Regions from separate parts of the Cupriavidus sp. FW305-26 genome, predicted to be linked through region 1. Evidence: predicted binding sites of a transcription regulator. Region 1 holds the regulator's gene; each other region holds the start of a gene.
What was found. Region 1 encodes sigma-54, which starts transcription at its own class of promoters, with help from an activator protein. Its sites were predicted from a motif close to TGGCANGNAANCTGCTTT; they were not measured.

Region 1 (4,239 bases):
GAGTACGACGGCAAGCAGGAGTACTCCAAGCTGATCGGCAATGCCCGCATGGCGCGCCTGCAGGGCGCCAAGCAGGTCGACGAGATCCGCGGCGCGGTGCTGACCTACGACAGCCGCAAGGAGTTCTACACGGCTGCCGGCGGCGGTAGCGGCGACGCCGCGGCCGCCAATCCGTCCGGCCGCGTGCGCGCGGTGCTGTCGCCGCGCCAGGACCAGAAGGCCGGCGCCACGGGCAGCGGCGGCTCGCCGCTGGACCTGAAGCCGGCGCCCGCGCCTGCCAACAAACCCTGACGCCTGGCGCCGGCTGCGTGCATCGCATGCGGCCGGCGCCAGAAACGCCTGAACGCCAGACTGTGCCAATGACCGATACCGCAACCATCGCCGACAAGCCTTCCGTCGAAGCCTCCACCGTCCTTGCCGGCGGCAGCACGCTGGTCGTGCGCCACCTGAAGAAACGCTATGGCTCGCGCACGGTGGTCAAGGACGTCTCGCTCGACGTGAAGAGCGGCGAGGTGGTCGGCCTGCTCGGGCCCAACGGCGCGGGCAAGACCACCTCCTTCTACATGATCGTGGGCCTGGTGGCGCTGGACGAAGGCGATATCGTGCTCGACGGCGACCACATCAGCGGCCTGCCGATCCACGAGCGCGCGCGCATGGGGCTGTCGTACCTGCCGCAGGAAGCCTCGGTATTCCGCAAGCTCAACGTCGAAGAGAACATCCGCGCGGTGCTGGAGCTGCAGGTGAGCAACGGCAAGCCACTGCCCAAGGCCGAGATCGAGCGCCGCCTGGATTCGCTGCTCGACGACCTGCAGATCGCGCACCTGCGCAACAACCCGGCGCTGTCGCTGTCGGGCGGCGAGCGCCGCCGCGTGGAAATCGCGCGCGCGCTGGCGTCGTCGCCGCGCTTCATCCTGCTGGACGAACCCTTCGCCGGCGTGGACCCGATCGCCGTGGGCGAGATCCAGCGCATCGTCAGCTTCCTCAAGGCACGCAATATCGGCGTGCTGATCACCGACCACAACGTGCGCGAGACGCTCGGCATCTGCGACCACGCCTACATCATCAGCGAAGGCACGGTGCTGGCCGCGGGCCAGCCCGAGGAAATCATCGCCAATGACGCAGTGCGGCGCGTCTACCTGGGTGAGAACTTCCGCATGTGATGCAGCGGCCTGCCATGGAGCGGCAGGCCTATTCGCGGGCGCACGTGGGCCTGCCACAGCCAGCAGCGATCAGACCGCATAAGCGATAGCAATTTCCGTTCCAACAACGGAAAGATGCGCATAGAATAGGTCGCATGAAACCGTCGCTACAGCTCCGCCTTTCCCAGCATCTGGCCCTGACCCCGCAACTGCAGCAGTCGATCCGGCTGCTGCAGCTTTCCACGCTGGAACTGCAGCAAGAGGTCGAACAGGCACTGACGGAAAACCCTCTGCTCGAACGCGAGAACGACTGGATCGAAAGCCCGCTGCGCGTGGCGGCCGATGGCTCGGTCAACCTGCAGAGCGCACCGGCGCCCGCGCCGGCAGAGCCGCAGGGCAATGGCGAGGCCCGCGCCGACGGCGCGGCTGACGACGACAGCTATGGCGACAGCGGCAACGGCGACGACTATGGCAGCGGCGACTGGAGCCTGGACGACTTTGCCCGCCGCCCCCAGGGCGACGAGGACGAAAAAACGCCGATGCAGCTGCGCGAAGCCGAGCCCACGCTGCGCGAGTACCTGATGGAACAGCTCACGCCGCTGAAGATCTCGGCGCGCGACAAGGGCCTGGCCATCTTCCTGATCGAATCGCTCGACGACGATGGCTACCTGAGCGCATCGCTTGAGGAGATCTGCACGGAGTTGCCGGAAGAACTCGAGTTCGAGATCGAGGAGGTCCACGCCATCCTCACGCTGCTGCAGAGCTTCGACCCGCCCGGCGTGGGCGCGCGCAACGCCGCCGAGTGCCTGGCCCTGCAGTTGCGGCGCCTGACGCACCCGCAGCGCGAACTGGCCCTGAACATCGTGACCAACCACCTGGAGTTGCTCGCAGTACGCGACTACACGCGGCTGAAGAAGGCGCTGCAGGTGGATGAAGCGGCGCTGAAGTCCGCACACGAACTGATCCGTTCGCTGGCGCCCTACCCCGGCCATGCATACAGCCGCCCGGAGGCGGACTTCGTGGTGCCGGACGTGTTCGTGCGCAAGGGTGGCGGCGGCTGGATCGCGCAGCTCAATCCGGATGTGATGCCGAGGCTGCGCATCAATGACATGTATGCGCAAATCCTGCGTGGCGCAAAGGGTGAGTCCGGCACCGCCGGGCTGCAGCAGAAGCTGCAGGAGGCGCGCTGGCTGATCAAGAACATCCAGCAGAGGTTCGACACAATCCTGCGTGTCTCGCAGGCCATTGTCGAGCGTCAAAAGAACTTTTTCAGCCACGGCGAAATCGCCATGCGCCCCTTGGTTTTGCGGGAGATTGCCGATACACTGGGTTTACACGAGTCAACCATCTCCCGGGTGACGACCAATAAATATATGGCAACGCCGATGGGTACTTTCGAACTGAAGTACTTCTTCGGCAGCCACGTGTCCACCGAAACCGGTGGCGCGGCTTCGTCAACGGCCATCCGCGCCTTGATCAAGCAACTGATAGGAGCCGAAGACCCGAGGAATCCCCTTTCCGACAGTCGCATTGCCGAACTGCTGGGCGAACAAGGCTTCGTTGTCGCACGCCGCACCGTTGCCAAGTATCGCGAAGCCCTGAAGATCCCCGCAGTCAATCTCCGCAAGTCTTTGTAGCCGAGCCCACCGCCTGCCTGGTGAGGCTCTTTCAGAAGGAGAAGCGCTATGAACTTCAAGATCAGTGGACACCACCTGGACATCACGCCCCCTCTGCGTGAGTACGTGGAAACGAAGCTGGAGCGAATCGTCAGGCATTTCGATCAAGTCATTGGCGTTAGTGTGCTGCTCTCTGTCGACAACCATAAGGAAAAGGACCGGCGTCAGTACGCGGAAATCAATCTACATCTCAAGGGCAAGGACATCTTTGTCGAAGCGCATCACGAAGACCTGTATGCAGCGATCGACGCACTCGTCGACAAGCTGGACCGTCAGGTGATCCGCTACAAGGATCGCGTGCAAGGCCACGACCGCGAAGCGGTCAAGTACCAGATGGCCGCAGCGCAAATGCAGCAATGACCGTGCCCGGCAGCCCCGCAGCGGGCTGCTGAATCAGGATTGAACAGGCAAGCCGCGCCAAGAAGCGCGGCTTTTTTGCGCCCTCGCGTTCCCGGTTGCCGCCGGCATGCCGCGCCCGCACTGGCGGCGCGCCCCGGCTGTGGCGCCGGAGCCGATGCTTTTCACCCGAATGAGCAAGGGTGTTCGCAAGCGCTGCGCCAAGGTGTATGCTGCGCCATACAAAGAGAGGGAATCCTGGCCGTGCCCCGCACCGGTGCACCGGCTCCCCGCCGCGGAGGCACCATTGCATCACCATGTATCTTTCTGCACCGGCTTGCCCCGTTGCGCTGCACAATGCGGGAGTAGTCGCTGCTCTATAATGGGCCGGACGCCTCCGGCCAGGCCAACGGCAGGCCGGAGCCAGCCCACTGCCCGGCGGAACGGTCCGCCCGCTAACTGAAATCCTGCGCATCGCCCATGAATCGTTTGGCCAAATTGCTGCCACCCGGCAACATCACCCTCGACGTCAGCGTCACCAGCAAGAAGCGTGTGTTCGAGCAGGCCGGGCTCCTCTTCGAGAACAACCATGGTGTGGCGCGCGCCATCGTGACGGACAACCTGTTCGCGCGCGAGTCGCTTGGATCCACCGGCCTGGGCGCCGGCGTGGCAATCCCGCACGGCCGCATCAAGGGCCTGAAGCAGCCGCTGGCCGCGTTCATGCGCCTGGCCGAACCAATTCCGTTCGAATCGCCCGATGGCAAGCCGGTATCGCTGCTGATCTTCCTGCTGGTGCCCGAACAGGCTACGCAGCAGCACCTGGAAATCCTGTCCGAAATCGCGCAACTGCTTTCCGACCGCGACATGCGTGAAGGGCTGGCCACGCTGCCCACGCCCGATGCCGTCCATCAGTTGCTGATCGCATGGCATCCCTGATCCCCTGATCCCTCAAGCGGGCCGGCACCAGACCGGGCAGGCGCCAAGGCGCTTCGCAAACCGCCCCACCAGTCATACCGCATGGAACTCACCGGCGTCACCTCCCAGTCCATCTTCGACGACAACGCAGCCGACATCAAACTCTCGTGGGT
Region 2 (4,239 bases), on a different contig from region 1:
GCAAGTAAGCCGTCGCACGAACGCAACCATACGCGAACGCGAGCGGTGCGCAGGCGCTCCCTTGAGCCCCTGTGCGCGCCGCTCGTAGCCAAGCAAAGGATTACAGCATGTCGATTCTGATCAACAAAGACACCAAGGTCATCACCCAGGGCATCACCGGCAAGACCGGCCAGTTCCACACCCGTGGCTGCCGCGACTACGCCAACGGCAAGAATGCCTTCGTAGCAGGCGTGAACCCGAAGAAGGCCGGCGAAGACTTCGAAGGCATTCCCATCTACGCCAGCGTCAAGGACGCCAAGGCCCAGACCGGCGCCACCGTGTCGGTCATCTACGTGCCGCCCGCAGGCGCCGCTGCCGCGATCTGGGAAGCCGTTGACGCCGACCTGGACCTGGTGGTCTGCATTACCGAAGGCATCCCCGTGCGCGACATGATGGAAGTCAAGGACCGCATGCGCCGCGAGAACAAGAAGACCCTGCTGCTGGGACCGAACTGCCCGGGCCTGATCACGCCGGACGAAATCAAGATCGGCATCATGCCGGGCCACATCCACAAGAAGGGCCGCATCGGCGTGGTGTCGCGCTCGGGCACGCTGACGTACGAAGCCGTGGGCCAGCTGACCGCGCTGGGCCTGGGCCAGTCGTCGGCTGTCGGCATCGGTGGCGACCCCATCAACGGCCTGAAGCACATCGACGTGATGAAGATGTTCAACGACGATCCGGAAACGGACGCCGTGGTCATGATCGGTGAGATCGGTGGTCCGGACGAAGCCAACGCGGCTTACTGGATCAAGGAAAACATGAAGAAGCCGGTGGTTGGCTTCATCGCTGGCGTGACCGCGCCTCCGGGCAAGCGCATGGGCCACGCCGGCGCGCTGATCTCGGGCGGTGCCGATACCGCCCAGGCCAAGCTGGAAATCATGGAAGCCTGCGGTATCAAGGTGACCAAGAACCCGTCGGAGATGGGCCGCCTGCTGAAGGCAATGCTGTAAGTCGTACCTCGCCATTCCAGCGAGCGCTGGAATGGCGAACCAGGCAATGCCCCCGCCCGCGCGGGGGCATTGTCATTCTGGAGGACGGATTCGGCGTGGCTTCCGGCACGAAACATTACAGGATTGAAATCTAATCGAAAGGTTCGTGCGGTAAACAGTCATGTCCGTGTTTCGAGACATCCGAAATCCCGTCAGATGACGGGTGTGCAACCTATAAAATTCGAGGAGCCCTCCCGTGGAACTGCTGTCTTCCACCACATTCTGGATTGCGTTGGGATCGATCATCCTGACCAATATCGTCCTGTCCGGCGACAACGCGGTGGTGATCGCGCTCGCCTCGCGCAACCTGCCGCCCGCCCAGCAGAAGAAAGCCATCTTCTGGGGCAGTGCCGCCGCCATCATCATGCGCGTGGTGCTGACCGTGGCCGCGGTCAAGCTGCTGAGCCTGCCGTACCTGAAGATCGTCGGTGCCATGCTGCTGGTCTACATCGGCGTGCAACTGCTGACCGGCGATGACGATGAGGAAGGCCACGACGGCAAGGACAATATCTGGGCCGCCATCCGCACCATCCTGATCGCGGACCTGGTGATGTCGCTCGACAACGTGGTGGCCGTGGCCGCTGCCGCACAGAAGGGCCCCGAGGGCAGCCAGCTGATGCTGCTGATCATCGGCCTGGGCCTGTCGATCCCGCTGATCGTGTTCGGCAGCACGCTGTTGCTCAAGGTTATGGAGCGCTTCCCGGTGATCATCGTGCTGGGTGCCGCGCTGCTGGGCTACCTGGCCGGCGAAATGCTGGTCAGCGACCCGGTCGACGCCGCCTGGTTCGAAGTACACGTGCCGCACGCCCACCTGGTATTCGGCGCCGCCGGCGCGATCCTGGTGGTGATCATGGGCAAGCTGCTGAGCCGCCGGTCGGCACAGGCCGCCTGACGAGATTTCGCCCAGGCGAGAAGGGCGGCCAGCTGGCCGCCCTTTTTCGTTGGCGCGCCGGCAAGGAGGCCGTCGGTGCCTTGGCCAACTAACTCATGTGAGTGATCGCACATTTTGTCGCTTCGCGCGGTGGTAGCGAGTGCAAGTGACAAATTTTGGCGCATACGGCATGCATCCCCCTGACGGGTGACGAAATTTGTCGCTTTTCACCCCCTACGGATGGGGGATGCCGCTGGCACGCTTACTGCTCAATGGTTCCCGCGTCACGAAACCGAAGACGTGCAACGCTTAACCAAAATCTCTTCGAGGGGTCAAATCATGCAACGGGTACAACAACTGAAGAAGCTGGGCCGTCGTGTCCAGAAGGGCTTTACGCTGATCGAACTGATGATCGTGGTTGCGATCATTGGTATTTTGGCGGCAATTGCGATTCCGCAGTATCAGGACTACACCATCCGCGCTCGCCTGTCCAAAATCCCAGCGACGGTCCAGCCGTTGAAGCTGGCCGTTGCTGAATATATTCAGTTCAATGGTGGTGCGGTTGCCGGCATTACTGCGAACAATTGGACGGGCGCGCCGACCGCTGGCGGTCTGGGCCTTTCCGGTGCTCCCACTGCGACTACGGAGGTCGCGACCTACGCTCTGACGGCGGCAACAGGTGCCATTGTCGTGACGATGCCCGCCACCGGCATTGGTACTTGTGCCAATGGTCAAACGATTACCTTCACCCCTGGCATAGTAGCTGGCAGTAACGTTGTGACGTGGGTTGTTACCACGAGTGCTGCAGCCGCTCCGTGTACCACTGAAGTGGCGAAGTGGGTCTAAGCTGGGTGAAGTCGGAAAAGGCGCCTTCGGGCGCTTTTTCTTTATCTACGCCCCAAGCTATCATGCGCCTTTCCCCCAAACAGGCGCCTCAATGCTGCCGTCCAGGACCATCTTCCCGTCGGCCGCCCTCATCGCAGCAATCGTCATCCCGCTGCTGGTCTCACGGCACACGCTGCCGCTCGCAACCTTCTACGGCGAATGGGCCGCCGCATTCTGTGCCGTCGCTACCTTCGCCTTACACGCGATCCGCAAGCCCGCCACATCGATTCCGAAACCCTCAGGGTCGCTGCCGTGGGTCTCGTTGCTGTTCCTATGGCTGATCATCATCAGCCTGATACTCGGTGCCCTCGGCCACGCTGACTTCACTGGCAGCCGGCTGATCACGATTCTCACGCTGATCCTCGGAGCCGCAGTGACTTGCGCTGGATGGTGGTACCGACGCGCGCCAGCAACAACCACGCAGGACATCGGCGATGCCTTCGCCACGGCCTTTCTCATTGCGGGGTTGCTCGGCACGCTCACGCAATGGGTGCAACTGTTCCATCTCGAACCGCGTGCCTTCGGCCTCGTCTCCACCTATTTCTACGACAACAACCGCCGCCTGTGGGGCAACCTGAACCAACCCAACCACCAGGCCACCGTCGAAGGCCTGGCGCTGGTGGCGTCAGTGTGGCTGGCATCGCGGGGCCGCCTGCGATTTCCGATGTTGCTGGCCGCTGTAACCTTGCTGGAAAGCGGCATCGTGCTGTCCGGTTCGCGCACCGGCGTGCTGCATGTTGGCCTGGCTGCCTTCTACGCGCTAGCCGCGGCGTGGCTGGCGCGAGGCGCTCGACGTGACTCGGATCCAATGCAACGCCCGATCGGGCTGATAGTGGCAGCAGTTGCAATGTTGGCGATGCTACTGATCCTGCAACCCGCAATCCGCGCAGCAGGGCAAGCCTTCGACTGGCGCCTGTTCGACACCATCGCCCAACTCGAAGCCGAAGACCAGCTGTCCGCACGCGGCGCACTGTGGACCCACGCGCTGGCAATGTTCCGCTCCCACCCGTGGTTCGGCGTCGGCTGGGGCGAGTTCGGCTGGGCGCAATTCCAGCAGTTGCAGCAAGTCGGCGTGAAGGTGGAGATGTCCCTGCACGCCCACAACGCCATCCTCGACCTGCTGGCAAAGACGGGCATCGTCGGTACCGCCGGCGTAGGCCTGATCCTGCTGGCGTGGCTATGGCGCGTGGTTCGCGTTCGCCTGTGGCACGGCGATAGCGAAGAGCGCAAGCAGACCGTGCTGGTTCTTACCTGGCTGGCGATGCTGTGCGCGCATTCGATGCTCGAATACCCGCTGCATTATCTCTATTTCTTCCTGCCGTTCTGCTTCATGCTCGGTTGGCTGGAGCCGTCGGGTTTCGGGCGTTGGCGCGTGCCGATGCCAGTGGCACGTGGGCTGGCGCTCGCGTTTGTCGTGGTGGCTGTGGCCGTGCTGGCCACCATGTGGCAAGACTA
Region 3 (4,239 bases), on a different contig from region 1:
GGATATGCTCGACTTCGCTGGACTGCTTCACGCCGGCCAGTGAACGGCGCGGGCGTGTTGCCGGCGCGGCGGGCTCAGCGTCGGCCTCGGCCGGCGCCAGCATGCCATCGCCGAACAGCTCCGGCACGGCCGCCTGCAGCTCGCGCTGCAGCGCCTCGCTGTCCAGCCGGCGCCCGGCCACCAGCACGGCGATCCGTTCGGTCACGTTTTCCAGCTCGCGGATATTGCCCGGCCAGCGGTAGCGCGCCAGCCGCGCGCGGGCCGCGGCGGGCAGGCGCTGCGGCCGGTCCATGCCCAGGCGCTCCTGGGCGCGCCGGTACAGCAGCTCGGCCAGCTCCTGCAGGTCTTCGGAGCGGTCGCGCAGCGGCGGCATCTCGATGCGCAGGATATTGAGGCGGTAGTACAGGTCCTGCCGGAAGGAACCATCGCGCACCATCGCGGCCAGGTCGCGGTGGGTGGCGCCGATCACGCGCACGTTGACCGGCACCGCGTCGAGCCCGCCGATCGGCAGCACCTGCTTTTCCTGCAGCACGCGCAGCAGGCGCGTCTGCAGCGCGGACGGCATGTCGCCCACCTCGTCGAGGAACAGCGTGCCGTTGTGGGCCGACTCGAACAGGCCGGCCTTGCCGCCGCGGCGCGCGCCGGTGAAGGCGCCCTCTTCATAGCCGAACAGCTCGCTCTCCAGCAGCGCCTCGGGGAAGGCCGCGCAATTGACCGCCACGAACGGGAAGGCGCGGCGCGGGCTGGCGTCGTGCATGCCCTGCGCCAGCACCTCCTTGCCGGTGCCGCTCTCGCCGCCGATCAGCACGGTGGAATCCACCGCCGCATAGCGCCGCGCCAGCTCGCGCAGCTCGGTCATGGCCGCGGAGGTGCCGGCCAGGTCGTCCAGGCTGTAGCGCACCCCGGCCGGCCGCGTGCGCGCGCGCGAGCGCAGGTTGCGGTCCACGCGCTGGATCGCGCTGGCGTCCTGGATGGTCAGCACCGCGCCGGTGGTCCCGGCCTCGCCGATGATGGGGATGCGGTTGACCACCACCATCTTGTCGCCGAGCTTGTGGATCGCTTCCAGCTCCTTGTCGCCGCTCTGCATCACGCCTTCGAGCGCCAGGTTTGGCGCCAGCGTCTGCAGCTTGCGCCCGACCGCGGCAGCAACGGAAGTGCCGAGAAAACGCTCCATCGCCGGGTTGAACGACTGGATGCGCCCTTCGGCATCCACGGCCGCCACGCCCTCGTTCAGGTGCGCCAGGATGGTGTTGACGTAGTCGCGCCGGGTGGCCTCGATGCGGCGCAGGCGCGCAGCCTCGATCGCGTCTTCGAGCGCCATGCGCACCGAGTTGCCGGAGTACAGGAACACGCCGGTCAGGCCATAGCGGTCGGCCAGGTCGGTCACCAGGCCGGGGCCGACCACGACCTGGATGCCCTCCTGCTTGAGCGCCTTCACGCGCGCCACGGCATCGTCCTCGGTCAGGTAGGTATAGGCCGGGACCGACAGCGAGAACGCACGCACGAATTCATCCACCTCGGCATACGTCGACGCGTGCGTGACCAGCGCCACCCGCGGCGAGATGCGCCGCGCGGTGGCCAGCGCGCTCATCACGTCAAAGCCCGTGACCTTGACCAGCACCACCGGCACGTCCACGTGCTGGCGCAGGTAGGCGCCGTTGGAGCCGCCCGCCACCACCACATCGAGCCGGCCCTCGCGCGCCTCGCGCGCCACGGCGCTGGCGGCGGCCTCGAAACCCTTGCCGACGATGCGGAATTCGGCCCGGTCGGCATAGGCCGGAATCAGGTCGGCAAAGGCGCGCGCCAGGCGGCTGATGCCGATGGCCCAGATGCGCGGACGGGCTTGCGTGGAAACGGGAGGAGCCATGGTGCAATGCGGAAGGAATGCGTGATGAAACCCGGGACGAACAGGCGTACAGTGCTGGCACATTGTCCGCCACGCAGGCCGGGATTTCAACTTTGAATTCCAAACTTGGGATTTTGAAATTCAATTGTGCTGAAAAGATGACATGAAATCGGCGGCGAGGTCAGCCACCCTGTCCGCCAGCCCAGCGCTGACAAGGGCTGGCGGATTTTCCGAGATCCCGTCCAAGGGCTTGGCACACCCCTTGCAGTATTGGGCCCGTCCTGTTCACCAACGCATACGCCATGACCTACTCCGCTTCCGACCTCGCGCGCTCCGCTGGCGCCCGCTTCCGCCAGGCGCTTGCCGACGAGCATCCGCTGCAGGTAGTCGGCACCATCAATGCCAACCATGCCCTGCTGGCCAAGCGCGCCGGCTACCGGGCCATCTACCTGTCGGGCGGCGGCGTTGCGGCCGGCTCGCTGGGCCTGCCGGACCTGGGCATCTCGAACCTGGACGACGTGCTGACCGATATCCGCCGCATCACCGACGTGTGCGACACGCCGCTGCTGGTGGACGTCGACACCGGCTTCGGCGCCTCGGCCTTCAACGTGGCCCGCACCACCAAGTCGCTGATCAAGTTCGGCGCGGCGGCCATGCACATCGAAGACCAGGTCGGCGCCAAGCGCTGCGGCCACCGTCCCAACAAGGAAATCGTCACGCAGGGTGAAATGGTCGACCGCATCCGGGCCGCCGTCGACGCCCGCACCGACGAGAACTTCGTCATCATGGCCCGCACCGACGCGCTCGCCGTCGAAGGCCTGGACAAGGCCATCGAGCGCGCCGTCGCGTGCGCGGAAGCCGGCGCCGACGCCATCTTCCCGGAAGCCATGACCGACCTGGCCATGTACCGCAAGTTTGTCGATGCGGTGAAGGTGCCGGTGCTGGCCAATATCACCGAATTCGGCGCCACGCCGCTGTTCACCACCGAGGAACTCGGCGGCGCCGGCGTGTCGATGGTGCTGTACCCGCTGTCGGCCTTCCGCGCCATGAACAAGGCGGCGGAAAACGTCTACGCGGCCATCCGCCGCGACGGCACGCAGAAGAACGTGGTCGATACCATGCAGACCCGCGCCGAGCTCTACGAGAGCATCGGCTACCATGACTTCGAGCAGAAGCTTGACGCGCTCTTCGCACAAGGCAAGGGCAAGTAAGCAAGACTCACGCGCGGCCGGGCTTTGTCCCGGCCGCTTGCACGACAACAGACAGGCAATACCAGGCATCACATAAAGGAGACCCAGATGTCCGAAGCGCAACCGCTCGTCACTCCCAAGCCCAAGAAATCCGTCGCCCTGTCGGGCGTGACCGCCGGCAATACCGCGCTGTGCACCGTCGGCCGCACTGGCAACGACCTGCACTACCGCGGCTACGACATCCTCGACATCGCCGAGACCTGCGAGTTCGAGGAAATCGCCCACCTGCTGGTACACGGCAAGCTGCCGACCAAATCCGAACTGGCCGCCTACAAGGCCAAGCTCAAGAGCCTGCGCGGCCTGCCCGCCAATGTGAAGGCCGCGTTGGAATGGGTGCCCGCCAGCGCCCACCCGATGGACGTGATGCGCACCGGCGTGTCGGTGCTGGGCACCGTGCTGCCGGAGAAGGAAGACCACAACACCCCGGGCGCGCGCGACATTGCCGACCGGCTGATGGCCAGCCTCGGCTCGATGCTGCTGTACTGGTACCACTACAGCCACAACGGCCGCCGTATCGAAGTCGAAACCGACGATGACTCCATCGGCGGCCACTTCCTGCACCTGCTGCACGGCGAGAAGCCGTCGGCGCTGTGGGAGCGCGCCATGAACACCTCGCTCAACCTGTACGCCGAGCACGAGTTCAACGCCTCGACCTTCACCGCCCGCGTGATCGCCGGCACGGGCTCGGACATGTATTCGTCGATCAGCGGCGCCATCGGCGCACTGCGCGGCCCCAAGCACGGCGGCGCCAATGAAGTCGCGTTCGAGATCCAGAAGCGCTACGACAACCCCGACGAGGCCCAGGCCGACATCACGCGCCGCGTCGAGAACAAGGAAGTCGTGATCGGCTTCGGCCACCCGGTGTACACCACCGGCGACCCGCGCAACCAGGTGATCAAGGAAGTGGCGAAGAAGCTGTCTAAGGATGCCGGCTCGATGAAGATGTTTGACATCGCCGAGCGCCTGGAAACGGTGATGTGGGACATCAAGAAGATGTTCCCGAACCTGGACTGGTTCAGCGCGGTGAGCTACCACATGATGGGCGTGCCGACGGCGATGTTCACGCCGCTGTTCGTGATCGCGCGTACTTCGGGCTGGGCCGCGCACATTATCGAGCAGCGCATCGACAACAAGATCATCCGC

Region 2: the regulator sigma-54 is predicted to act here: its motif matches at 2,154-2,171, upstream of AC3WQZ_RS29810 (pilin).
Region 3: the regulator sigma-54 is predicted to act here: its motif matches at 2,098-2,115, upstream of prpB (methylisocitrate lyase).

What each region holds. Positions count from the first base shown of each region.
Region 1 is NZ_JBYTAH010000032.1:49,434-53,672, forward strand. It holds gene lptA (lipopolysaccharide transport periplasmic protein LptA) at 1-291, shown strand, start outside; gene lptB (LPS export ABC transporter ATP-binding protein) at 360-1,160, shown strand; gene AC3WQZ_RS18315 (RNA polymerase factor sigma-54) at 1,295-2,776, shown strand; gene hpf (ribosome hibernation-promoting factor, HPF/YfiA family) at 2,825-3,175, shown strand; gene ptsN (PTS IIA-like nitrogen regulatory protein PtsN) at 3,632-4,087, shown strand; gene hprK (HPr(Ser) kinase/phosphatase) at 4,169-4,239, shown strand, end outside.
Region 2 is NZ_JBYTAH010000076.1:4,725-8,963, forward strand. It holds gene sucC (ADP-forming succinate--CoA ligase subunit beta) at 1-8, shown strand, start outside; gene sucD (succinate--CoA ligase subunit alpha) at 108-989, shown strand; gene AC3WQZ_RS29805 (TerC family protein) at 1,225-1,920, shown strand; gene AC3WQZ_RS29810 (pilin) at 2,239-2,745, shown strand; gene AC3WQZ_RS29815 (PglL family O-oligosaccharyltransferase) at 2,837-4,239, shown strand, end outside.
Region 3 is NZ_JBYTAH010000013.1:43,032-47,270, forward strand. It holds gene prpR (propionate catabolism operon regulatory protein PrpR) at 1-1,867, opposite strand, end outside; gene prpB (methylisocitrate lyase) at 2,149-3,057, shown strand; gene prpC (bifunctional 2-methylcitrate synthase/citrate synthase) at 3,145-4,239, shown strand, end outside.